Regions from separate parts of the Synechococcus sp. BMK-MC-1 genome, predicted to be linked through region 3. Evidence: predicted binding sites of a transcription regulator. Region 3 holds the regulator's gene; each other region holds the start of a gene.
What was found. Region 3 encodes NtcA, which controls nitrogen genes in cyanobacteria. Its sites were predicted from a motif close to GTANCNNNNGNTAC; they were not measured.
Positions count from the first base shown of each region.

Region 1: SynBMKMC1_RS14205 (molybdenum cofactor guanylyltransferase) is a predicted target of NtcA. The motif match lies at 1,846-1,859, and genes of this name have one in related genera.
Region 2: glnA (type I glutamate--ammonia ligase) is a predicted target of NtcA. The motif match lies at 2,229-2,242, and genes of this name have one in related genera.
Region 4: SynBMKMC1_RS14180 (circularly permuted type 2 ATP-grasp protein) is a predicted target of NtcA. The motif match lies at 2,030-2,043, and genes of this name have one in related genera.

Region 1 covers NZ_CP047939.1:2,542,741-2,548,523, forward strand. Annotated here, with positions in the region: gene SynBMKMC1_RS14195 (redox protein) at 1-88, opposite strand, end outside; gene SynBMKMC1_RS14200 (GTP 3',8-cyclase MoaA) at 172-1,215, opposite strand; gene SynBMKMC1_RS14205 (molybdenum cofactor guanylyltransferase) at 1,212-1,796, opposite strand; gene SynBMKMC1_RS14210 (NarK family nitrate/nitrite MFS transporter) at 2,051-3,619, shown strand; gene SynBMKMC1_RS14215 (molybdopterin oxidoreductase family protein) at 3,700-5,783, shown strand, end outside.
Region 2 covers NZ_CP047939.1:1,332,956-1,338,738, reverse strand. Annotated here, with positions in the region: gene SynBMKMC1_RS07490 (class I SAM-dependent methyltransferase) at 1-320, opposite strand, end outside; gene SynBMKMC1_RS07485 (hypothetical protein) at 470-739, shown strand; gene glnA (type I glutamate--ammonia ligase) at 749-2,170, opposite strand; gene SynBMKMC1_RS07475 (allophycocyanin subunit beta) at 2,384-2,908, shown strand; gene SynBMKMC1_RS07470 (alanine--glyoxylate aminotransferase family protein) at 3,006-4,202, shown strand; gene SynBMKMC1_RS07465 (nucleoside deaminase) at 4,144-4,671, opposite strand; gene SynBMKMC1_RS07460 (pyridoxal-dependent decarboxylase) at 4,712-5,783, shown strand, end outside.
Region 3 covers NZ_CP047939.1:392,262-398,044, forward strand. Annotated here, with positions in the region: gene SynBMKMC1_RS01990 (DUF3084 domain-containing protein) at 1-312, opposite strand, end outside; gene ntcA (global nitrogen regulator NtcA) at 370-1,104, opposite strand; gene rph (ribonuclease PH) at 1,180-1,905, opposite strand; gene SynBMKMC1_RS02005 (cob(I)yrinic acid a,c-diamide adenosyltransferase) at 2,065-2,673, shown strand; gene dcd (dCTP deaminase) at 2,673-3,266, shown strand; gene thyX (FAD-dependent thymidylate synthase) at 3,288-4,013, opposite strand; gene SynBMKMC1_RS02020 (thioredoxin domain-containing protein) at 4,083-4,631, opposite strand; gene SynBMKMC1_RS02025 (hypothetical protein) at 4,747-5,217, shown strand; gene SynBMKMC1_RS02030 (lytic transglycosylase domain-containing protein) at 5,174-5,783, opposite strand, start outside.
Region 4 covers NZ_CP047939.1:2,535,212-2,540,994, reverse strand. Annotated here, with positions in the region: gene SynBMKMC1_RS14185 (alpha-E domain-containing protein) at 1-513, opposite strand, end outside; gene SynBMKMC1_RS14180 (circularly permuted type 2 ATP-grasp protein) at 507-1,979, opposite strand; gene SynBMKMC1_RS14775 (hypothetical protein) at 2,179-2,304, shown strand; gene SynBMKMC1_RS14175 (sodium:solute symporter family protein) at 2,294-3,724, shown strand; gene SynBMKMC1_RS14170 (hypothetical protein) at 3,730-3,876, shown strand; gene SynBMKMC1_RS14165 (aspartate carbamoyltransferase) at 4,052-5,167, shown strand; gene asnB (asparagine synthase (glutamine-hydrolyzing)) at 5,177-5,783, shown strand, end outside.

The sequences.
Region 1 (5,783 bases), 450 kb from region 3:
CACGGGCATTGGACGTTTCCACCGTCACGTCAAAGAAACGCACCGCTGGTGTGTCGCGGAAGCGCTCATAGGACAGCAATTCAAACATCCTCGATGCGTGCGTTGACGGCAAACAACTACGACTGTGTTGTACTGGCCTCCGCCAAGGAAAACGGTGGCATCGGCGACGCTTCAGCCACCCAAATAGGCCATCTCCGCATGAGGGGCCGAAGCGGTGAACCCCTGACGCTCCTCGCTGTAGCGATCACGGCGTCGACGCCAGAGCCCGCGCAAAACAGCCTCCAAGGTCTTCTCGTTATGAAGGAAGGGACGAAGATCCGTGCCCTCAGAGGCAAACAGGCAGGTGAAGGCCTGACCATCGGCAGTGACACGCAGACGATTGCAATCCCCGCAGAAGGGCTCCGTGATCGAAGCAATCGTCCCGATCAACCCACGTCCATCCTCATAGCTCCAGCGGCGAGATGTTGCCCCCGATTCCCGCGGCAATGGCCGCAACGGCCAGCGCGCGTCGATGCGCTGGACCATCTCCGCCGCTGAGATCACCTGATCCGGCGCCCAGCCATTGCGATTCCCCACATCCATATATTCGATCAAACGCAGCTCCACACCTCGTTCGCGCGCCAACGTCGCCAGTGGCAGCAATTGAGAGTCATTCAGTCCTCGTCGCATCACGGCATTGAGCTTGAGCCCTCCGCTTGCAGGCTCGAAGCCAGCGCGGCGCGCGGCGCTGAGGCCTCCAAGAACCTGCTCAACCAAGCGCTCGCCGACGCGTTGGCCTCCACGCAGGCCCGCCATCGTGGCCACAACGCCCCCTTCCAAAGCATCCAGGCTCACGGTGATGCGATCCAAACCGGCGGCCCGCAAGGCCAGGGCCTTCTCCGGCGTCAGCAGCACCCCATTGGTCGTCAACGCCACCTCCTTCAACCGAGCGAGGGGATCGGCAGCATTCGAACGGCCAGCCGCCAACGCTTCAAGCAGCGGCAACAGGCGATCACTGAGAAGCGGTTCACCTCCAGTCAGCCTCAGGGTATGGACCCCTAAACCGCAGGCAACCCTGACCAAGCGAACCTGCTGATCCAGACGCATCAGTCCTGGCAGCTCCTCCGAATCCGGGCAGCAATAAGGGCAGGCCAGATTGCAGCGGGCCGTCAGCGACAACCGCAGAACCCCGAAGGGGCGGAACCATTGATCAACTGGAGGTGGCGCAGGGCTCATCGCATCAACGCTGCCAGATCGTCTGGCCTGTTCACATTGATCAGATCCCGTTCAGGGCAGAGAAACGTGCTGTACGGAATCCGCTCCAACCAACCGAACCATCGGCCACGTCCCTGTGCCAGCTCCTGGTCGAGCGCACATCTGTTGTGCGCTCCACAGGGATACACGCCAAACAACGGCTGCAAGCGATCGTCACCCTCTGCGACCAGGGCCTGACTTTCGGCCTGGCGCCAATGGCGCAGAAGCGACTGCAGCGTGCTGCGGCGTAAACCAGGCATGTCCACCGGAAGCGTGAGCCAGGCTTCATCCTCCCGTTCAGACAACACACAACTGAACGCCTGCAAAGGTCCTGCCGGTGCCCAAGGCTCTGCCTGAACGGTCACACCAGATTGGCCGGCAAGACAGTCTCGATGGCTGGCATGGCCACTGAGCACCCACACCTCAAGGCCCACGGAACGCAGAAGCTTGACTGATGCGACCAACCAGGGATCGCCATTGGAGTGGCGAAGCAGGGCTTTATCGGATCCCATTCTCTGACTGGCACCTCCTGCGAAGAGCACAGCGCGAAGTGAACGAGACATCGACAAATCGTTGATTGATTACCTATCACCTCTCTGCGCAAGCACTTCTGTAACAACGACTACTCCTGGGCCAATTGGACCCGCCTGTGATACTGGCGAGCGACTGCGAGACCCTGGATTTGGTAACGAATGCGACCCGAAACCGGCTTAGCAAATGGTGCAATACACCAGTGGTCTGCATGAGCGCCGCTTTTTAAATCCTGAGCGCATTCTTTTCGAAGCCGGGGTTTGACACTTCATCCCAACCAAACCCCATGCTTGGCGAACTTTGGTCATTTCAGGGGAGATACAGAACACTGCATCTCACCTGGTTTGCCTTCTTTTTAACTTTTGTTGTCTGGTTCAATCTGGCTCCTCTTGCCACCACCGTGAAAGCCGATCTCGGACTCACAGTTGGTCAGATTAGAACCGTGGCCATCTGCAATGTGGCACTCACCATTCCTGCACGTGTGCTGATCGGCATGCTGCTCGACAAATTCGGTCCAAGGCTCACCTATTCCACCCTTCTGGTGTTTTCGGTGATCCCTTGCCTGATGTTTGCATCCGCTCAGGATTTCAATCAGCTGGTGGTTGCTCGCCTGCTGCTATCGATCGTTGGTGCAGGATTTGTAATCGGCATCCGTATGGTTGCTGAATGGTTTCCCCCGAAAGAAATTGGCCTCGCAGAAGGCATTTATGGAGGTTGGGGCAACTTTGGATCCGCATTCTCCGCACTTACCCTGGTTGGTCTTGCCGGTTGGCTCTCCTTCTCCGGCGGCTTCACATTGCCAACTGGCGATGTTCTGAATTGGCGCGGTGCCATCGCCCTGACAGGGATTATTTCAGCCGTCTATGGCGTAATCTATTACTTCAATGTGAGCGACACGCCGCCCGGGAAGGTTTATCAACGCCCTGAGAAAACGGCTGGTCTTGAAGTCACCAGCATGCGTGATTTCTGGGGACTTCTGGGTATGAATGTGCCTTTCGCGGCCATTCTCTGCGTGTTGTGCTGGAGACTTCAGAAGGTGGGTTTTCTGAACGCATCCACCTATCCCCTCGCCCTCCTCGCTGTTTTGGTTTGGTTTGTCTTTCAAACCTGGGGAATCATTCGCACCAACAGAGAGCTGATTATGGGGACCAAGGTGTACCCCAAAGAGGACCGTTATGAGTTCAAACAGGTCGCCATCCTTGAGCTGACCTACATCGTTAACTTTGGTTCAGAGCTGGCCGTGGTTTCCATGCTGCCAACGTTCTTCGAAACCACCTTTGATTTGCCGAAAGCAACAGCCGGAATCCTTGCGTCCTGCTTTGCATTTGTAAACCTGGTGGCCCGTCCGGCCGGAGGTTTGATTTCCGACAAACTCGGCAGCCGTAAAAACACCATGGGGTTCCTCACCGCAGGTCTGGGTGTCGGCTATCTGATCATGAGCTTGATCAAGCCCGGAACCTTTACCGGTACCACCGGCATCGTGATCGCCGTCTTGATCACCATGCTCGCGTCCTTCTTCGTCCAATCGGGTGAAGGCGCCACCTTTGCGCTGGTGCCTCTGGTCAAGCGTCGCGTGACCGGACAGGTGGCAGGCCTGGTGGGTGCCTATGGAAACGTGGGCGCAGTGACCTACCTCACCATCTTCAGCCTGCTGCCGCTTTGGATGGGAGGTGCTGGTGAACCGAGCGCGGAAACGATTGCAGCGTCGAACAGTGCCTTCTTTCAGATCCTGGGCATTGCTGGATTGATCGTTGCCTTCTTCTGCTTCTTCTTCCTGAAGGAACCCAAGGGCTCCTTCGCTGAGTTGCACGAGGGTGAAACCGCCGCTGAGGGCACTCCCTCAATGGCTCGCTAACACCGCAAATCCATCTCCGGATGGTGACCACCCCCGATGCCTTTGGCATTGGGGGTTTCTCAATTCATTGGAGTGCTGCCATGCCGCCCACCACTGCGTCTGTGCAAAGTCAATGTCCTTACTGCGGCGTTGGCTGCGGCCTGGACCTGTTGCCTCCAGGCGAAGCTGGAAAAGCGGTGAAGCGCGACGCCGAAGGCAATCCGATGTGGAGTGCCCGCGGTCATCGCGAGCACCCATCCAGCCACGGACAGGTGTGCATCAAAGGTGCCACTGTTGGGGAGACTCTGGGACAGGGACGCCTCAGCCAGCCCCTGTACCGAGCAACGCTGGCTGATCCGTTTGAAGCCATTAGCTGGAACAGCGCGTTTGACCTGCTCACCGAGCGCATTCAATCCACTCTGGCCAGCAAAGGAGCTGATGCCATTGCCATGTATGGCTCTGGGCAGTTTCACACCGAGGATTACTACATCGCTCAGAAGCTGCTGAAGGGAGCTCTTGGCACCAATAATTTCGATGCCAATTCGCGGCTGTGCATGAGCTCAGCCGTCGCCGGCTACACCCGCAGCCTCGGCTCCGACGGCCCACCCTGCTGTTACGAGGATCTCGATCACTGCTCGGTGGTCATCTTGATCGGCACCAACACCGCCGAATGCCATCCGGTGCTCTTTCAACGACTGTTGAAACGCAAAAAGCGTGATCCCAACGGACTCACCATCGTGGTGGTCGATCCCCGCAGAACGGACACAGCCAAGATCGCCGATTACCACCTCGCGCTTGCCCCTGGCACCGACCTCGCACTGCTGCATGGCCTGGCGCGCCTGATCATTCAGGACAACGGCTTCGACAGTGACTTCATCGATACCGCCACCGAGGGCTTCGCAGGGTTCACCCAAACGATCAAGACCTGGACACCGGGAAAAACCAGCAAGTTCTGCGGCATCGCCGAGAAAGACCTGCGCGCCGTGGCCAGGCTTTGGAGCCGCAAAGACAGGATTTTGAGCCTTTGGTCGATGGGCGTGAACCAACGGCGCGAAGGAACTGCCGTGGTGGGGGGGCTGATCAATCTGCACCTACTCACCGGAGAAATCGGCAAGGCCGGCGCCGGCCCCTTTTCACTCACAGGTCAACCGAATGCCATGGGTGGGCGCGAAGCCGGAGGACTCGCCCATCTGCTTCCTGGCTACCGGTTGGTCACCAATGCGGACCACCGCCATGCGGTTGAGAAAGCCTGGGGGTTTGCCCCTGGATCAATCGCTGCCCACCCAGGACTGGATGCATGGAAGCAAGTGGAAGCGATGGAACGGGGTGAACTCGATCTCTGGTGGGTGGCTGCAACGAACCCCCTGGTGAGCATGCCGGATCTCGAACGCGTCAAAGCCGCGATGCAACGCTGCAAGCTCGTGGTGGTGAGCGAAGCCTATGCCGATACCGAAACGTCGCATTACGCCCATCTGCTTCTGCCGGCAGCGCAGTGGAGTGAAAAAAACGGGGCCATGACCAACTCAGAACGGCGGGTCACCTTCTGCCCGGCATTCAGGCCCCGCCATGGCGATAGCCGGCCGGACTGGGACGTGTTTGCAGAACTGGGACGACGCCTCGGGTTTGTTGATCAGTTTTCCTACAACTCAGCTGCAGAGGTGTACGAGGAGTTCACCGCGATCACGGCAGCCCGCGTCTGCGACATGTCAGGCCTCAGTCACGCTCTGCTCCAGGAACATGGCCCGCAGCAATGGCCCTATCCCAAAGGCGAAGGCCCAACCACAACCTCCAAACGTCTCTACGAAGACAAACGATTCCCAACACCCAGTGGTCGGGCCAAATTTCAACAGGACAAACCCCTGGGTCTGGCGGAACCCCCCTGCGAGATGTACCCGCTGGTGCTCACAGTGGGTCGCTATCTCGGTCAGTGGCACACGATGACGCGCACAGGCAAAGTCCCACGCCTGAACGCCATGCATCCCGAGCCCAGCCTTGAAATGCATCCCAACGATGCCAAACGCTTTGGTCTGGACGACAAGGGCTTGGCAGCGATTACATCCCGTCGAGGCACATTGACCGCGCGGGTGTGCATATCCGAGCGCATCCGCATCGGATCGGTGTTCCTACCGATGCATTGGGGCTTCACCCAGGCCGAAGCCTGCGAGGCCAATGCCCTCATGCACGA
Region 2 (5,783 bases), 940 kb from region 3:
GCTCTGCGACGGGCCCAATTGGAAGGAAGATCGAGCCAGACACGGGGATAGCGCTCAGCCCAGTCCAGCCATGGAATATCAAAGAGAAGCGATTGCGGGTACAGACCTTCTTCAGCGTCCAGCCAGTCGCGGTCGTGGAGCGTGTTGAGCGACTGGCGGAGAGCTGCCATCATTTCAGCCGGAACGGGTTCGGTCTGCGGAACGACGTCCGGAGCCACCACTTCCATCACCTTGGTGCTCAACTCCTTGTGCACCAGCCCAGCGAGGCTCCTACCCTGCTGAAGGGTCCGATACGCGATCTCGGTGAAGCTGGGCGCCATGCGAAAGAGCCTGATCAAGCAGGTTTATTTCAGCTGATCCTGAGGCTCGCCGTGGCCGTGGCTCGGGCCTCGAGGGAAAGAACTGTGAAGAACAAGAAAAATTGGTAGCTGTTGCTACAGAATTAATCCGTTGAGACGGAGTGCACGGGATGGGACAACAGACGCAAGCTGCCGCATTCAGCCTGGATTATTCCAACAACGTTCTGGAGAGGCGTCAGCGCGCAGCCGCTGAGTACATGAGCTGGGCTGATCGCCATGCCCATGAGGTTGCACGCACACAGGCAACCCTTGTGCAGCATGACGATCCACAGCCAGTGGAACGACGCAGTGCCGCTGCTCAGCAGAAAGTGTGGGCGCGTCGGAGACTGCACGAGAAGCATCTCCATGACAGCGCCATGGCCCAGCTGCGGCACCGCTGAAGCCTGGGTTCAGGCGTCGTAGTACATGGTGAACTCGTGGGGGTGTGGACGCTGACGCAGCTGCTGCACCTCCTCGTACTTCAGGTCGATCCAGTTATTGATGAAGTCCTTGCTGAAGACGCCGCCCTCCATGAGGTAGTGGTGATCAGCATTCAGGGCTTCAAGGGCACCATTGAGGGAGGCAGGCACCGTGTCGATCGCGCTCAAGCGTTCGGCTGAAAGCTCGAACAGGTCCTCATTGGTGGGTGCACCCGGATCGATCTGATTCTTGATGCCATCAATGCCGGCCATCATCATCGCGGAGAAGGCCAAGTAGGGATTGGCAAGGGCATCTCCGGAGCGGAACTCCAGGCGCTTGGCCTTGGGGTTCGGACCAGTCAACGGGATGCGCACCGCCGCGGAGCGATTGCCTTCTGAATAAACGAGATTGACCGGGGCTTCAAACCCTGGCACCAAGCGCTTGTAACTGTTGGTGGTGGGATTGGTGAATGCGAGGAATGACGGAGCGTGTTTCAGGATTCCGCCGATGTACCAGCGGGCGGTTTGAGACAGGTTGGCGTCTGTGCCTTCTCCGAAAAACAGCGGTTGGCCGGCTTTCCAAAGACTTTGGTGCACGTGCATGCCACTGCCGTTGTCGTTGAAAACGGGTTTGGGCATGAATGTGGCGGTTTTGCCGTACTTTTTGGCCACATTGCGAACCACGTACTTGTAGGTCATGGTGTTATCCGCCGCCTGGATCAGCTCGGCGAATCTCATGCCCAGTTCGTGTTGGCCAGCACCCGCCACTTCATGGTGATGCTTTTCGATCGGGATTCCCAGTTGGGCCATCATCAACAGCATCTCGGAGCGGATGTCCTGCGCTGTGTCGTTGGGTGCAACAGGGAAATAACCTTCTTTGAGCTGAATCTTGTAGCCGAGGTTGCCACCTTCCTCCAGGCGTCCGCTATTCCAGGACGCTTCAATGGTGTCAACGCTGTAAAAGCTCCCTCCCTCGCTGGAGTTGTAACGAACGTCGTCAAAGAGAAAAAATTCTGGCTCCGGGCCGAAAAAGGCCGTATCTGCCAAACCGCTGCCAGATAAATAAGCCAATGCTCTCTGCGCCAGGGCGCGGGGACAGCGGTCGTACAGGGTGCCCGTTCGCGGATCCTGGATCGAGCAGATCATGCTCAGTGTTTTATGGCTGTAAAACGGATCGATCCAGGCTGTCGATGGGTCAGGAACCATCGCCATGTCTGAGGCGTCAATGGTCTTCCAGCCACGGATTGAGGATCCGTCGAAGGCCAGTCCTTCCTCGAAAGAGTCCGCTTCCAGAAGGTCAGAGCAGATGGTGAGGTGCTGCCACTTCCCGTGGAGATCAGTGAACTTGAGATCAATCAGTTCAATGCCTTCATCCTTGATCTGCCGGAGTACATCCTGGGCGGTGCTAGCCATTGGCGTTAGTGGGTCTTCGATCACTCCAGGACCGTAGGGATCGCCGTGGGATGGTTTTGTATCAATGAGTACATTTTTTCTCTCGCCGGCGTTGAGCTGGATCGACGGCTTTCTTGGTAACCGTTTCTGTCAAGTTCCCGGGATCCCACGCGCTGGAAGCGGTTTCGGATCGATGTTGGTGTTAGCTTCCGGCCAACGTGGCCAGAGTTCTGCATGCGTGATGCCATCACCGGATTGATCGGTCGGTACGACCAGCTCGGCCGATACCTCGATCGCTCCGCCATCGATCGGATCGAGAGCTATCTCGATGAGTCCGCCATCAGGCTGAAGGCCGTTGAGTTGATCAACCGTGAAGCGGCCGAGCTTGTGCGTGAAGCGAGTCAGCGTCTGTTTCAAGGAGATCCAGAACTGCTGCTTCCCGGAGGCAACGCTTACACCACACGGCGTCTTGCTGCCTGCTTGCGCGACATGGATTATTTCCTTCGCTACGCCAGCTACGCCTTGATTGCAGGTGACAGCACGATTCTCAATGAGCGGGTTCTGAACGGATTGGACGATACCTATAAAAGTTTGGGCGTCCCCACCGGACCGACGGTGAGAAGCATGGTTCTGCTTGCTGATGTTCTCTGCGAACGTCTCCTGGAAGAGGGTGTCCCCACCAAGAGCCTGGATTTGGTTCGAGCTCCTTTTGAGCACATGGCATCGGGCCTCGCCGCCAGCGATGTTCGTCAGCGCTGAATTCCTTAGGGAGTGTCTGATCGTTTCAAGCGGCATCGGAACAGGGCTTTCCAGCTCAAACCGGCTCGATTGATGCGTAGGCTTTCACCACTTATTAATGGTTTCCGGCCTGCCGATGACGCACTCTCTTCCCCAGATTGATTCGCGCCATCGCCGTTCTGTAGAGCCCATCAGTACGCCTGACCGCCTCCTGCTGGGCCCAGGTCCCTCGAATGCCCATCCCACTGTTCTGTCTGCACTGGCAAGAACGCCGATCGGTCACCTCGATCCCTTGTATGTGGATCTGATGGGTGAAGTGCAGGAATTGCTGCGTTACGCCTGGCAGACCGACAATCGCCTCACCTTGCCCATGAGCGGTACAGGAAGCGCGGCGATGGAAGCCACCCTGGCCAACACAGTTGAGCCCGGCGATCGCGTGTTGGTCGCAGTCAAGGGCTATTTCGGCAATCGCCTGGCGGATATGGCCGGCCGTTACAGAGCCGATGTTCGCGTGATTGAAAAACCCTGGGGGGAGGCGTTCACGCTCGACGAGCTGGACTCTGCACTCCAGCATCACAAGCCGGCGATTCTGGCCATGGTGCATGCAGAAACCTCCACAGGGGTGTGCCAACCCATGGAGGGCGTTGGTGACCTCTGCCGCAAGCACGACTGTCTGCTTCTGCTCGACACGGTCACATCTCTTGGAGGTGTTCCCCTCTACCTCGATGAGTGGAAGGTGGACATGGCCTACAGCTGCAGCCAGAAGGGTTTGAGCTGTCCTCCAGGCCTTGGACCGTTCACCATGGGCCCTCGTGCTGAAGCCAAGCTTGCTGCGAGAAAGGACAAAGTTCCAAACTGGTATCTGGATGTCTCCTTGCTGAATCAGTACTGGGGAAGCGACAGGGTTTATCACCACACCGCTCCAGTGAATATGAATTTCGGTATGCGTGAAGCCCTCCGGCTTCTTGCCGACGAAGGATTGGACAACGCCTGGTCAAGGCATCGCCGCAATGCCGAAGCGCTCTGGAAAGGATTGGAATCTCTTGGCCTTGAGATGCATGTCCCCGAGGCCTTGCGATTGCCCACCCTCACGACCGTGCGCATCCCAGACGACGTGGACGGCAAGGCCTTCTCGTCTTATCTGTTGAACACCCATGGCATTGAGGTGGGCGGTGGTCTTGGCGCTCTGGCAGGAAAGATTTGGAGAGTTGGCCTGATGGGCTACAACTCCACCCCTGAAAACGTGAATCGTCTGCTCAATTTGTTTGAGACTGAGCTTCCTCGTTTCCGCGAAGGTTCCTGCGTCGCTGCCTGAACCAGCCCGCCAGCAGTGCCGAGGCCTGCTCTTCCAGCACTCCGCTCACCACGCGCATGTGGTGGTGAGCACTTTGATGTTCAGCGAGATTGATCGTGCTCCCTAGCCCGCCGCGTTTGCTGTCTCGGGCAGCGAAGATCACCTGTCCAACTCTGGCCTGAACCAGGGCTCCAGCACACATGGGGCATGGCTCCAGGGTCACCATCAGGGTGCAGTGGTTCATGCGCCAATCGCCGAGCAGCCAGGCGCCCTGTCGTAAGGCCATCAACTCCGCATGTCCCAGGGGATCGTTGAGGCATTCCCTGCGATTGGATCCATGGCCGATACACCGCCCTGCTTCATCGAGGAGAACAGCCGCTACTGGAATCTCGCCAGTGGCGCCCACGCGCTCAGCCCTGTTGAGCAGCCGCTGCATCCAAGCCCTCATCGCCTGGGGAGTGAGCTGAACCGGGTCCGCCCGCACGGCCATGCATCGCTGCCTGACTTCCAATGTGCCACCAAAGGTGACAATGGTTTTTGATCGCGACTGTTTCTTGCACGGCTCCGCTCGGTCATCTTCGGAAGCATTGGACCGATTGGCCCCCTTCGCTTCACCTGATGGCCTGGACCCTCAGTTGCAGACGTTTCTGGAGGAGGCCAGCGCGCAACTTTGCCGTTGGTTTGGTTCTGCGAACCAGCGATCACCATTGCCATCGCTGCGTTTACTCCCCCATGCCTTCCCGGAGACGGAAGGCCTTGGAGCACAACATCTTCTGGATGATCTTCAGCAGGTGATGGATGGTGCTTACCAGCCATCCCATCCGGGAGCCTTAGCCCATCTGGATCCTCCTCCGAATACGGCCTCGATTGCCGCAGAGCTCATCTGTGCAGGACTGAACAACAACCTTTTGGCGGAGGAACTCTCACCCAGCCTTTCCCAGCTGGAGCGTCAACTTTGTGGATGGTTTGCCTCCCGTCTCGATCTCCCCGAGGGAGCAGGCGGGGTCGCTGCCAGTGGTGGCACGCTCAGCAACCTCACCGCCTTGGTCACCGCCCGCCATTCCCTTGGTCTGGATGCTGTGTCCAACGCTGTCGTCTTAACAAGCGACGACGCTCACGTGTCCTTGGCCAAAGCTTGCAGGGTGATGGGGCTTCACGCCGATGGTCTGCGGCGGATCCCCGTGGATGGGCATGGATGTCTAAGGGTGGATGTTCTGCAACAGGAGCTCAACAATCTCGCGACTGAGCAACGTCCCTGTTTGGCCATCGTCGCCACGGCCGGTACGACGGTGCGTGGTGCGATCGACCCCCTGAGGGCGATCGCCAAAATGGCCCAAACCCATGGCACCTGGCTGCACGTGGATGGTGCCATCGGCGCTGTTTTTGCTCTCTCTGAGAAAACCCGTTCCCTGGTGGACGGATCGGGTGAAGCCGACTCAATCACCGTGAATCCGCAGAAGCTGCTCGGGATCGCCAAGACCTCCTCGCTGTTGCTGGTTCGCGACGTGTCAAAGCTCCAAGCTGCCTTCGGAACTGGACTTCCCTACATGGAGCCTGCCGCGTTTGGTGCTCACGGTGGCGAAATGGGATTGCAAGGAAGCA
Region 3 (5,783 bases):
TTGTCGTCTGGATTGTCGCTGTGCCGACCGACTGGACTTGAGATCGGCACGGCTGCTGCGCAGGCGCGCCTGAAGGTCGTTCAACTCAAACAGGCCGACGCGCAACTGCCTGCTGACGAGCAGCATCAGCCCCAGGGAGAGGACGCTGATCAAGCTGCCGGTGAGCACGGTGATCACCACCGCAGTCTGGCGGGGACGCAGGCCGAAAAGGCTCAGGCGTGCCTTACCCACCTTGGAGCCGAGGCGATCCCCCAAGGTCGAGAGCACACCCCCAAGCACCAGCAATGACAGCAGCAGTAACCAGCCGGTCACAGAGAATTCATCGCAGGGCGTGCAGCTGGAACGCCGCTATCTTCACCTGTCCAACGTTCAACTGAAGCGTTTGGCCAGGGCAATTGGATCGAGAACCGTGATTTTTTTGCGGTCAATCTCCACAAGCCCTGAATTGCGAAGGTCTCCGAGCAGACGAGTGATCGTGACTCGGGTGGATCCGATGGCCTCGGCGATGGCTTGATGCGACAGTCGCAGATCGATGGTGATCCCCTGGCTTCCAGGAATGCCGAAGTCGCGGCAAAGCACCAGCAGAAAACTCACCAGGCGGGACGACATATCGCGGTGGGTGAGCGTCTCGATCATGGTCTCCGTTTGGAGGATTCGGCTTGAGAGTCCCTGCAGCAAGAGCAGTCCAACCGAGGTATCGGCTTCGATGGCTTGGCGGACCGAGGTGGCGGGAGCCGTGACCATTTCCACTCTCGTGAAGGCCACGGAGTGGTAGAAGCGATCAGAGCGATGGCCGGTGAGCAGGGAGAGCACACCGAACAGGCTGTTCTCTCGAAGCAGCGCCACGGTGATCTCTTCCCCTGACTCATAAACGCGAGAGAGGCGCACTGCACCTCGGCGGATCAGATACACCTTTTCCGCCGGATCGCCGGGGAAGAAAATGGTCTTGTTGCGTTCGATCAGCTCCGTGTTGGCACCGTCGAGGTCGCGGATCACCTCCAACAGGGTTCTGCTGGTGGGAGCGGGTGCGTTGGCGAGGCTCACGTTGCCCATGCGGCCCTGCTGGGGCACTGTGCGGCTGAAGCCGCGGATTACTTCGGGCATGGCCAGCACCTCGCTTCAAGGAAATTAAGGAGCGATCGATTCCCACCCTGTAGCAACGCACACGGTTCCAGGGGCTCAGCGCAGTCGTAGCGCTTCCTTCTGGGCGTCCATTAGTTGCTTCAGTCCAGGCTCCGCGCGGTCGAGGAGCAGGTTCAGTTGCTGTCTGCTGAAGGCTTTGCCTTCCGCTGTGCCCTGAAGTTCCAGCAGCTCGCCACTGTCATTCATCACCACGTTGAGGTCCACGTCAGCCTGGGAATCCTCGCTGTAATCCAGATCAAGCAGGGCCTCGCCTCCGAGCAGTCCCACCGAAACGGCTGCCACCTGGGAGCAGACCGGATTGCTCTGCAGCACTCCCTGCTTCACGAGAGATTCACAGGCGTTCTGCAGGGCAAGCCAGGCTCCAGTGACCGAGGCCGTGCGTGTGCCCGCATCAGCCTGAATCACGTCGCAGTCGATCAGCAGGGTGTTCTCCCCAAGTGCCTCCATGGAGAGTGCTGCGCGCAAGCTGCGACCGATCAGGCGTTGAATCTCCTGGGTGCGGCCGGAGAGCTTGAGCCATTCCCGTCGCTGGCGTTCGGGGGTGGACCCCGGAAGCAGCCGGTATTCCGCGCTGAGCCAGCCGAGGCCCTGGTCACGGCGCCAACGGGGCACGCCTTCTTCATGGCAAACGCTGCAGAGCACAGCGGTTCGGCCGGTGCGCACGATCACGGAGCTGAGGGCGAAGCCCATGGGATCCCATTCAACGGCGAAGGGCCTGAGTGCGGATGCTTGGCGTCCGTCCTTGCGGGAGGTGGTGTTCATGCCTGGCGACGATGGCTTGCTTGAGCCTGCCAGTTGGACCGGTACACCATGGGCCAAGACACCATGGATGGTGTCAAAGGGCTTGTGGATCGGATCCGCACCGCTAGATTCGAACTCTGCTGGGCCGTCTGGACACCAGCCCTGACGCCAGCGAACGAGATGACCACCAGCCTGAGCCCCAGCCACCGAGCCCGAGACGTCCGCAGTGCGGACCACCGGACGCTGGAGCAAGCCGGTCTGCGCGGCCTGCCTGCCTTGGAGCCGCGGTCACCGCTACACCTGGTGGCGCCGGAAGGACAGCTGCAGGTTCACACGGCCCCGTACCGCGGTAGTTACGGGACCGTGTTAAGCCAGTCTCTGCGCAGCGCAGGGCTGGGGAGCCGGGTGATGGTGGCCCAGTTCCTCAAAGGCGGTGTGGTGCAGGGGCCTGATGCGGCGGTCACGCTGTGTGACCGTCTGATCTGGATGCGTCCGGCCGTGCTCGAGTGTTTGTCCCAGCCTGCTGCCCAAGCGGAATCAGCGGTTGTGGATGCGGTGCAATCAATCTGGAGCGCCTGCTCCACCCATCTCAGTCGGGGAGATCTTGATCAGCTGGTGCTGGATGAGCTCGGTTTGGCGATTGCCTTCGGCTACCTCGATGAACAGGAGGTGCTGTGTCGTCTGGAGCAGCGTCCGGCATCGATGGATGTGATCATCACGGGGCCATCCATCCCCGACTCGCTGATGGCTCTGGCTGATCAGGTCACGGAATTGCGCACAGGGTTCTGATGCTGAAAAACGATCGCTGGATCACCGAGCAAGCGGCTCAGGGGATGCTGGAGCCGTTTCAATCGGGACTGGTCCGGCATCTAGAGCCGGACCAAAAGCTCCGCCCGGTGCTCAGTTTTGGTTGCTCGTCGTATGGCTACGACCTGCGCCTTTCGCCGCAGGAGTTTCTGATCTTCAAGCACGTGCCCGGCACGGTGATGAATCCCAAGCGGTTCAACCCTGCCAATTTGGAACCCACCGAGCTTCACCACGACGAGGATGGTGATTACTTCATCCTCCCGGCCCACTCCTATGGGCTTGGTGTGGCGCTGGAAAAGATGAAGGTGCCGCCCAACATCACGGTGATCTGCCTTGGCAAGAGCACCTATGCCCGCTTGGGCATCATTGTGAACACCACGCCGGCGGAAGCGAGCTGGGAAGGACATCTCACCCTGGAGTTCAGCAATAGCTCAGGGGCTGATTGCCGCATTTACGCCAATGAAGGCATCTGCCAGTTGCTGTTCTTTGAAGGTGATCCCTGCGACACCACCTACAGCGACCGCCAAGGCAAGTATCAGCATCAGCCCGAGCGGGTCACCCTGGCCAAGGTTTAAAAGCCTGCGGGAGCCTTGCCTTCAGGGCGCCAGCCTCGCTTTATGGAGTCGACTTTTTTCGTACCAGGCTGCGAACTCAGGGGCCCAGGTTTGCAGGTGCGGCCAGAGCAAATCACAGAGTTCACGGATTTCCTGCTGGGCATCGAGCTTGGCGCGCAGATCCATGAAGTGCAGAAAAGCGCGCAAGCTGAAGCTCACCACGAAGTGCTGGCGGTAATCAAACGGGAGAATCCCCCGGGCGTGCTCTTCTGCGAATCCAGCTTGAAGCAGATCCCGATAGCGGACCGCCGCCTGCCTGCACAGCTCCAGATCTTGTTGTCTTAACTCTGAGCTGTAGTGATATTTCTTGCCCTGGCGATCGCTGTAATCCCCCACTGGCCTGAGATAGAAAACATCCTCCAGGTCCAGGTCGCCATCGGCAGCCCTGGCAATGCGATCGCCGGTGTAGCGCATCGATTGCACATCGAAGCTCACCCCCACCCGGTGGGTGCGGGCCTGCTGCATCACCGAGTGCGGAAACCAGCCCACATTCAGCACGATCTGGGCGTGCTCGAGCGGACCGTAGTGACCGCGCTCTCCGGCCAGAAGACGCTTCACGCAGATCTCGCCGGCTTTGGTTTCGTCAGGCCAGTCGGCGCGGTCGGCAGCCACAAACCCCTCGCTGTAGTCCTGATGCATGCCGGCGTAAACGCACTGCTGGGGGTTTGGCGTTGCAGCGATCAGGTCGACGCGGAAGCGGGGATCCATGGTCACGTCGGATTGGGTAACAGGCGTGCGTCGATCATGGCCGGTCTGCCTGGGAATGGCTGCGCAGGTCTAGGAATGGCTGCGGGGTCCGGCTGCGGAGGCCATCGAGGCCGGCTCTGGCAGAGGGCTGCTGCCGCCAACGCCTGTCAGTTTTGGCAATGGGGCGTTCGTCACCAGCGCGGCGGCCAGGGTGTTCAGCTCGCCTTCCGTGCGGCCACCGAGGGAGCGGCCCCGCAGGTCTCCGTCAGCAGCGAAAAGGTTGAGCTGAGGAATCCCCGTCACGTCGTAGCGGTCGGTGAGGTCGAGCCAGCGAGGGTTGTCGATGTTCACTAGTACCACGTCGAGTTCGCCTGCGTGGGCGTTTTCCATCGCCAGCATGGCGGGAGCCATCTCCCGGCAGACCTCGCACCAATCGGCGTAGAACTCCAGAATCGTGGGCTTGCCATTGCTGAGGGCCACCTCTGGTGCCAGCGAGCGGCGCGCCAGCTGGTCGAGAGGTGATTCCGTGATCCCTCCATTGCGCACCAGAAACAAACTCACGGCTAACGCAATGGCCGACACGAGCAGAAGACCTTTCTGCAGGGATGTGAGGCTTGTGCTCTCGGGAGTGCCAGTCATCCAGGAGAGGGATCGACCCTCATCTTGACAGGACAAACCAGCTGGTGTTGCTAGCGTTTAGTCGCGAATTCTGCATCGCTATCCGGTCTATCCATCAGGGAATCCCGCCACGCTGATGCCTCTTCTGCGCTTTCTGCTGCTGCCCCTCAGAGCTCCCTTGCTCCTTGTGCTTTTCGGTGTGTCGTTGTTCCTCGGTCACCACTGGGCCATACAGGAAGCCTGGCTTTCGAAGGCCCATCAGATGAGTGTCAACGTGTTCTGGACGATCGAGCTGATTCAGGCGTTCGCGGTGGTGGTGATCTGCACAATGCCGGATCTGCTGCTGCGTCAACTCTCCTTGCTGATGGCCTCCAGTCGGGTGCTCAGCCTGGTGGTCACGCTCACCTTGGTGATCACCGTTGGTTTGTACGTGCTCAGTCTCAGCCTGCTCTCTGATGTGTTGATTCTGGCGTCTGCCACCCTTCTGGCTCGGCTGGATCTCACCAGGATCAAGGTGGTGCCGGCTCCCCAGATCACAGCCTTCTGGCTGGCCTTGATTGTGATCAGCGGGATCTGGATCGGTCACGACCTTCCCAGTCCGGTTTGAGATAAGCCCAGAGATTTCCAAGCACCTTCTTGGTGTAAAGCCTCGTCTCCGGGTAAGGAATCCGTTCAACCCAAAGTTCTGGATCTTGGGCGAGTTCCTCAGTCCGCCACGAACCAGCGGCTCCTGGTCCGGCGTTGTAGCTGGCGGCGGTGAGCCAGATGTTGCCCTGCCACTCCTCGAGTAACCAGGCCAGGTAGCGCGCGCCCAGGATTGTGTTGCGACCGGGTTCTTGAAGGTCGTCGTCGCTGATGGGAGCGGCCGCCATCTCCGCAGCCGTGGCCGGCATCAGCTGCAACAGGCCCACGGCGCCCACCGGTGAGCGCACGCCCGGGGAAAAGCGCGATTCCTGACGGGCGATCGCCAGAAGCAATTCCAGGCGCACCGCTTCCTGCTGCGCTGCGGCGCTGAACTCAGGAAGAAGAGGTCGCGGATGCTGGCTCTGGTGCAGCTGCAGCTGCGTTTCGTCATCGGGCGCAACCAGCCGCAGATTGGCCCTCCACAACCGATTCAGGCCTGTCCAGTAGTCCTGCACGCCCAGGCGCAGCCGCCCTTCGATCAGCTGGCTC
Region 4 (5,783 bases), 460 kb from region 3:
GGAGGTTTTGTCCGCCCGTTCGATCAGCCGCCCCAGCTGGCTAAACAGCCAGGCTTGATCACGGCTGAGGGTCACGTCCGTGATGCCATAGAAGAGCTGGCAACCGCGACGAATGCTGCGTAGCTGCTCCTGATCCGGTTCCTGCCAGAGCGCTTCACCGTCTTGAACATTCCAATAGAGGTCATTGAGCTGCTCCCACATTTCTGTGGTGATTACATCGCGGATTTGGCGAGCGTTTTCACGGGCCTTGGCGATGCAGCTCACGATGCTGTTGGGGTTGTCGCGGTCCAGCAGCAGAAAGCCAACAACATCGTTTGGACTTCCCAGTGGATAGGTTTCGTCGAAGCGTTGGCGGTCTCCATTGGCATCCACGAGGGGAAGCCAAGGCTCAGCGCTGCCCGGGGGGCAGTCCAGAGCCATGGCTTCGCTCACTTCCAGAAATCGGGAGATGTTTTCGGCCCGCTCGATATACCGGTTGATCCAGTACAGCGAATCGGCCACACGGCTCAGCACGGCACCGGCTCCGGACATTCGGCGGTGACTGTGTTGTCGCTGACCACCCAGGTGTCCTTGCAGCCGCCCCCCTGGGAGGAGTTGACCACCAAGGAACCGCGTTTCAGGGCTACACGAGTCAAGCCGCCGGGGCTGACCCAGTCGCTTTTACCCCGGAGCACGTAGGGGCGCAGATCCACATGGCAGGGGTACAGCTCCCCTTCGCTGAGGGATGGAACTGTGGATAACTGCAGCGTGGGCTGGGCGATGAAATTGCGCGGGTGAGCTTTGATCTTCGCCGCGAAGCTCTCAATCTCCTCAGAGCTGGCGTGGGGCCCGATCAACATTCCATAGCCGCCTGCTTCGGCAACAGACTTCACCACCAGTTCGTTGAGATGCTCGAGCACAAAACGGAGGTCGTCGTCCCTTGAGCAGAGATAGGTGGGGACGTTGTCGATGATCGGTTCTTCGTTGAGGTAGTAACGGATCATGGCCGGCACGTAGGCATAGATCAGCTTGTCGTCGGCGACACCGCTCCCAGGGGCGTTGGCGATGGCCACCCGACCGGAGCGCATGGCATCGATGAGGCCGGGGACACCGAGCATCGAATCACGCCGGAAGACGTTCGGATCGAGGAAATCGTCATCGATGCGTCGGTAGATCACATCCACAGGTTCCCTGCCGGCAGTGCTGCGCATCCAGACGCGTCCGTCCTCACAGATCAGATCGCGGCCTTCCACCAGGGCAATGCCCATTTGCTGGGCCAGATAGCTGTGCTCGAAATAGGCGCTGTTGAACACGCCGGGGGTCAGCAGCACTACTCGTGGAGCATCACTCCAAGGAGCTAGATCCTGCAGCGTGCGCAAAAGATGGGAGGGGTAATCGTCGATCGGCTGCACTGTCCGGCCCGCAAACAGGCTCGGGAACAAGCGCTTCATCACCCGGCGGTTCTCAAGGAAATAGGCCACACCGGAGGGGCAGCGCAGGTTGTCCTCCAAGACTCTCCAGGTGCCGTCGCCATCGCGGATCAGATCCAGGCCGGAGATGTGGCACCAGCGGTTAAGCGGCACGGCGATGTCCTGCATCTGGGGCCGCCAGCCCTGGGAGCTCTCCACGTCCTCGCGGGGAATCACACCATCATTGAGGATCCGTTGGGGTCCATAAACGTCCGCCAGAAACTGATCAATGGCCTCCAGGCGTTGCACCAATCCGCGCTCCAGAACGGACCATTCCTGACGGTGAATGAGTCTTGGTAGTGGATCAAAGGGAAGGATGCGTTCTCCGCCATGAAGCCCTGATCCGTTGAGTCGGAAGGTGGCTCCAAGGCGTCGCAACAGGTTGCTCGCTGATGCATGACTGCGATTCAGTTCCGCTAACCCCATGGCGCCGAGGGAGGACAGCAGTGGCTCTAGATCAGCACGGGGAGCGTACTGTTTACGGCAGAAATATTCGTCGTACCCCTGGGTTGGTCGGTACTCGGTGAACATCGCCTGAATCATGACCAAAAGCATCCAAAAACTCGAGAAGGCCCCTGCGGGTTGTGATTGCTACACATTTCGAGATTGGAGGCATCAAGCCACTGGCGGCCTGTGATTCAGGTAGCCCTTGCCACTTTGTTCTCAGTCGGTGAAAGCATGCGAACACCGCGATTTGCTTGTCTTAGATCTGCTGAAGAGGACATTCGCTTTGGATGACAATCTCTGGGCTGGACTGATCTTTGCCCTTGGTGCTGCGGTAACCCTGGCCACGGTGGCGATGATCATTCAGGGCCATCTGCACTGGCGTGGTCGGGGAGCGTCGGATGTCCGCTGACGCTGCCCCTTTTCTTGCACCAGGGATTGCATGGGCGCTTGTGGTGCTGTTCTCCGTGTTGTGGATTGCGCTAGGGATCGCCTGGGGCCGCCGCGGGAAAGGAGATGCCGACGACTACATGCTGGCGGGCCGCAACATCGGGTTGGCCTTGAGCACAGCCACCTTGATGGCGTCTTGGGTGACGGGCAACACCACACTGTTGGCCCCGGAATTCGGCTACAGAACCGGTCTTTGGGGCATGTTCAGTTATGCCCTGGCCGGTCTGGGGTTGATCCTGTTCGCGCCGCTGGCTTCACGCATCAAGCAGCTGATGCCGAATGGCCGCACCAGTGGTGATTTCATTCGGCTGCGATACGGACGTTTGGCCTGGTGGGTGTTCATGGTGATCACCGCCATTTACACGCTGGGTTTTCTGATGACCCAGGCCATGGGGGCCGGCCTGTTGCTTCAGGCGCTCTCCGGTTTTGATTATCACGTGGGCATGGTGGTGGTGATCGGTGTCGCAACGGTTTACACGCTGTTCGGCGGCATGCGGGCGGTGATTGGAACCGATTTCATCCAATCGCTCCTGATCATGGTGCTGCTGGCGGTGGTGGCGGTGCTGGCGTTTCGTCAGTTCCCGATGCCGGAGGTGCATGCCCTCTTAATCGCTGAGCATCCCGACCGTCTTGATCTCTTACTCCCCGCCGGTCTGTTGATCGCCTGGAATTCAGCCCTGTTCTCGATGGGTGAGGTCTTTCACAACAACATTTGGTGGTCACGCGTGTTCGCCAGCCGGCGCAGTGTGGTGATGACCTCTTTTGTTTTGGGGGGATTGGCCTGGATGAGTGTCCCGCTGGTGACGGGATCGATCGGTTTGGTGGCGTTGGCGCGCGAGCTGCCGCTAGAGCAGGTGAACATGGTGTTCCCGGTGATGGCAGCGGATCTGCTCGGCGCGGGTGGGGCTGCACTGGTGTTTGTGGTGGTCTTTGCCTCACTGACGTCCACCTTGGACTCCCTGTTGGCCTCCACCGCGGATCTGCTGGCTGAAGACGTTTATTTCCGTCTGCTGCGTCCCCAGGCGAGCGATGCTCTGCTCAAGCAGGCGGCACGGCAGATGGTGGTTGGCCTGGCTGTGGTCACCTTGGCCCTGTCTTGGCCGCGGCTGGACTCGCTGGCGACGGTGTTGTTCTTCACCGGTGCGTTGGTGGCTTCCACGGTCTGGCCTGTGGCTTGCGGTCTCTATTGGTCCTCCGCCAATCGTTGGGCTGCGATTGTCGCCATGCTTGCCGGCACTGCTGTGGGTCTGACGGCCTACGTTCTGATTGCTCCCTATTGCGCGGCGGTGTTCTCCGCAGCCGTTTCGGCCGTCGTGATGGCAGTGGGCAGTCGCTGGCAGCCAGAACAGTTTGATTTCAAACGTTTGCAAGAGGAGGGGTGAACGCCATGGCCAACGCGTTGCTGATCACGGTTCTGGTGGACCAACACTGGTTCTCTCTGGTCCTGGTGGGAAGTCAGGTGGCGCTCGTCTGTTCTGTGCTCGCGCTGTTATTGATTTGGTTGATTGAGTGGAGAGGCGGACGTGTCTGGTAAGTGTTCGTTTCGAACATATTTGAGGTGTTTTGTATTAATGCGAACTATTTTTTAACCCTTTTTCTAAAGAACGTCTTTCGAGCTAGACGTCCGCACTCAACTCTTGTTATCGAGAGAAGATGTGATTCACAGCACAAGCACGCGATTTTCTCGTCGGGTGTTGATGCACTTGCTTATGGCAGATCCCGGCACAGCAGTGATTGAGGAGGTATCGGCGCCTCTCCGCTTTCGGCCGATGGGTCCCGATGTGTTCGGTCATGACCAGCCTCAGGAGCTTCTGGCTGCCATCGCTGAAGATGGCGAGCCCTTGTTGGATCTGATCGACCAGCATGTTGTGTCGATGCAGGCCTTCCGACCCGAAACTCTGCTTCAGCTGTTTCGATTGGCCGCGAAATTTGAGAGCAACCCTGACCGTTACTGCCGTCACAACACGCCGCTCACCGGCAAGATCCTGATCAACGCGTTCTACGAGCCCAGCACGCGCACACGCCTTTCTTTCGATAGCGCCTGGCATCGCCTTGGCGGTGATTCGATCAACATCACCGACCGCAGCACCACCGGAATCGCCAAGGGGGAGTCGCTGGAGGATGTGGCGCACATGTTCAACAACTACGGCGACTGTGTGGTGCTGCGCGACAGCAATCCGGATGCTGTTTATGCCATGACTGCGACTCTCCGGATTCCGATCATCAATGCCGGCAATGGCATTGATGAGCATCCGACGCAGGCGATGGCGGATCTCTACACGATTTTCAAGTGGCGTCCCAGCCTGGCTTTATCAGAGGTGTCGCCCGAGGATCGGATCCGCATCGGGGTGATCGGTTTGCCGTCACGGATGCGCACTGTGCGTTCATTGCTGCGGATCCTCAGCAAATTTCCCCAGATCCTTGAGGAGGTGGTGGTGATTCATGCGGCCGGGGTTGAGTCAGAATCGCCCCTGTTTGATCCGGGTCAACTGGAAGAGCTGGAAGCGAGCGGTGTGACCATCCGCTGCAGTTCAGATCTGGCGGCTGAGATTCCCGAGCTGGACGTTGTTTATATCAACGCGATCGCCTGGGTTGGCGACAGCTATGAGGTGCATGGTGGTGGATTTTGTCTCACCCGGGATCTGCCGTTCAAGCCTGAGGCGATCGTCCTGCACCCTCTGGCCCGGGGTCCCGAGTTGAGCACCTGTTTGGATGACACGCCGCACAACTGGTATTTCAGCCAGGCGCGTGGGGCGGTGTTTCTGCGCATGGCATTGCTCACCTGCATGGTGAACCGTGCCGAGCGGGTGATGGATGTGATCTGAGGCGAACTGATGTGCGGAATCGGAGGTGTATTTCTGGCGGACCGTCGTCAGACATTGGATCGTCAGTTGTTGGTCAACATGGCGGCCATTCAGTCCCATCGCGGACCGGATGGTTTCGGTGTGGAATGCATCGACGCTGCCGGGGTCGGCTTCTGCCATGCCCGGTTGTCGATCATTGATCTGAACGAATCGCGGGCAAGGCAGCCGTTCCTCAGCGACGACCGTCAGGTGCTGATGGCGCACAACGGTGAGTTCTACGACTTTCAGCGCATTCGGGCTGACCTCACGGCACAGGGGGTGCGTTTCTGCACCAAGAGTGATTCTGAGATCCTGCTGCGTCTCTATCAACGCCAAGGTCTCGAGTCCACGTTGCCCTTGCTGAGGGGGGAATTCGCCTTCGCTTTGTTTGATGCGGTGGATGACTGTCTTTATCTCGTGAGGGATCGCTTCGGCATCAAGCCCCAGTACTGGACGATGACGCCGGAGGGATTGGTGTTCGGCTCCGAGTTGAAGGTGCTGTTTGCTCACCCGGCCGTGGAGCGACGCTTCACCTCGGAGGGTCTCTTTCATCAATTGATGCAGACCATGGTCCCGGGAACGACCGCCTTTGCCGGGG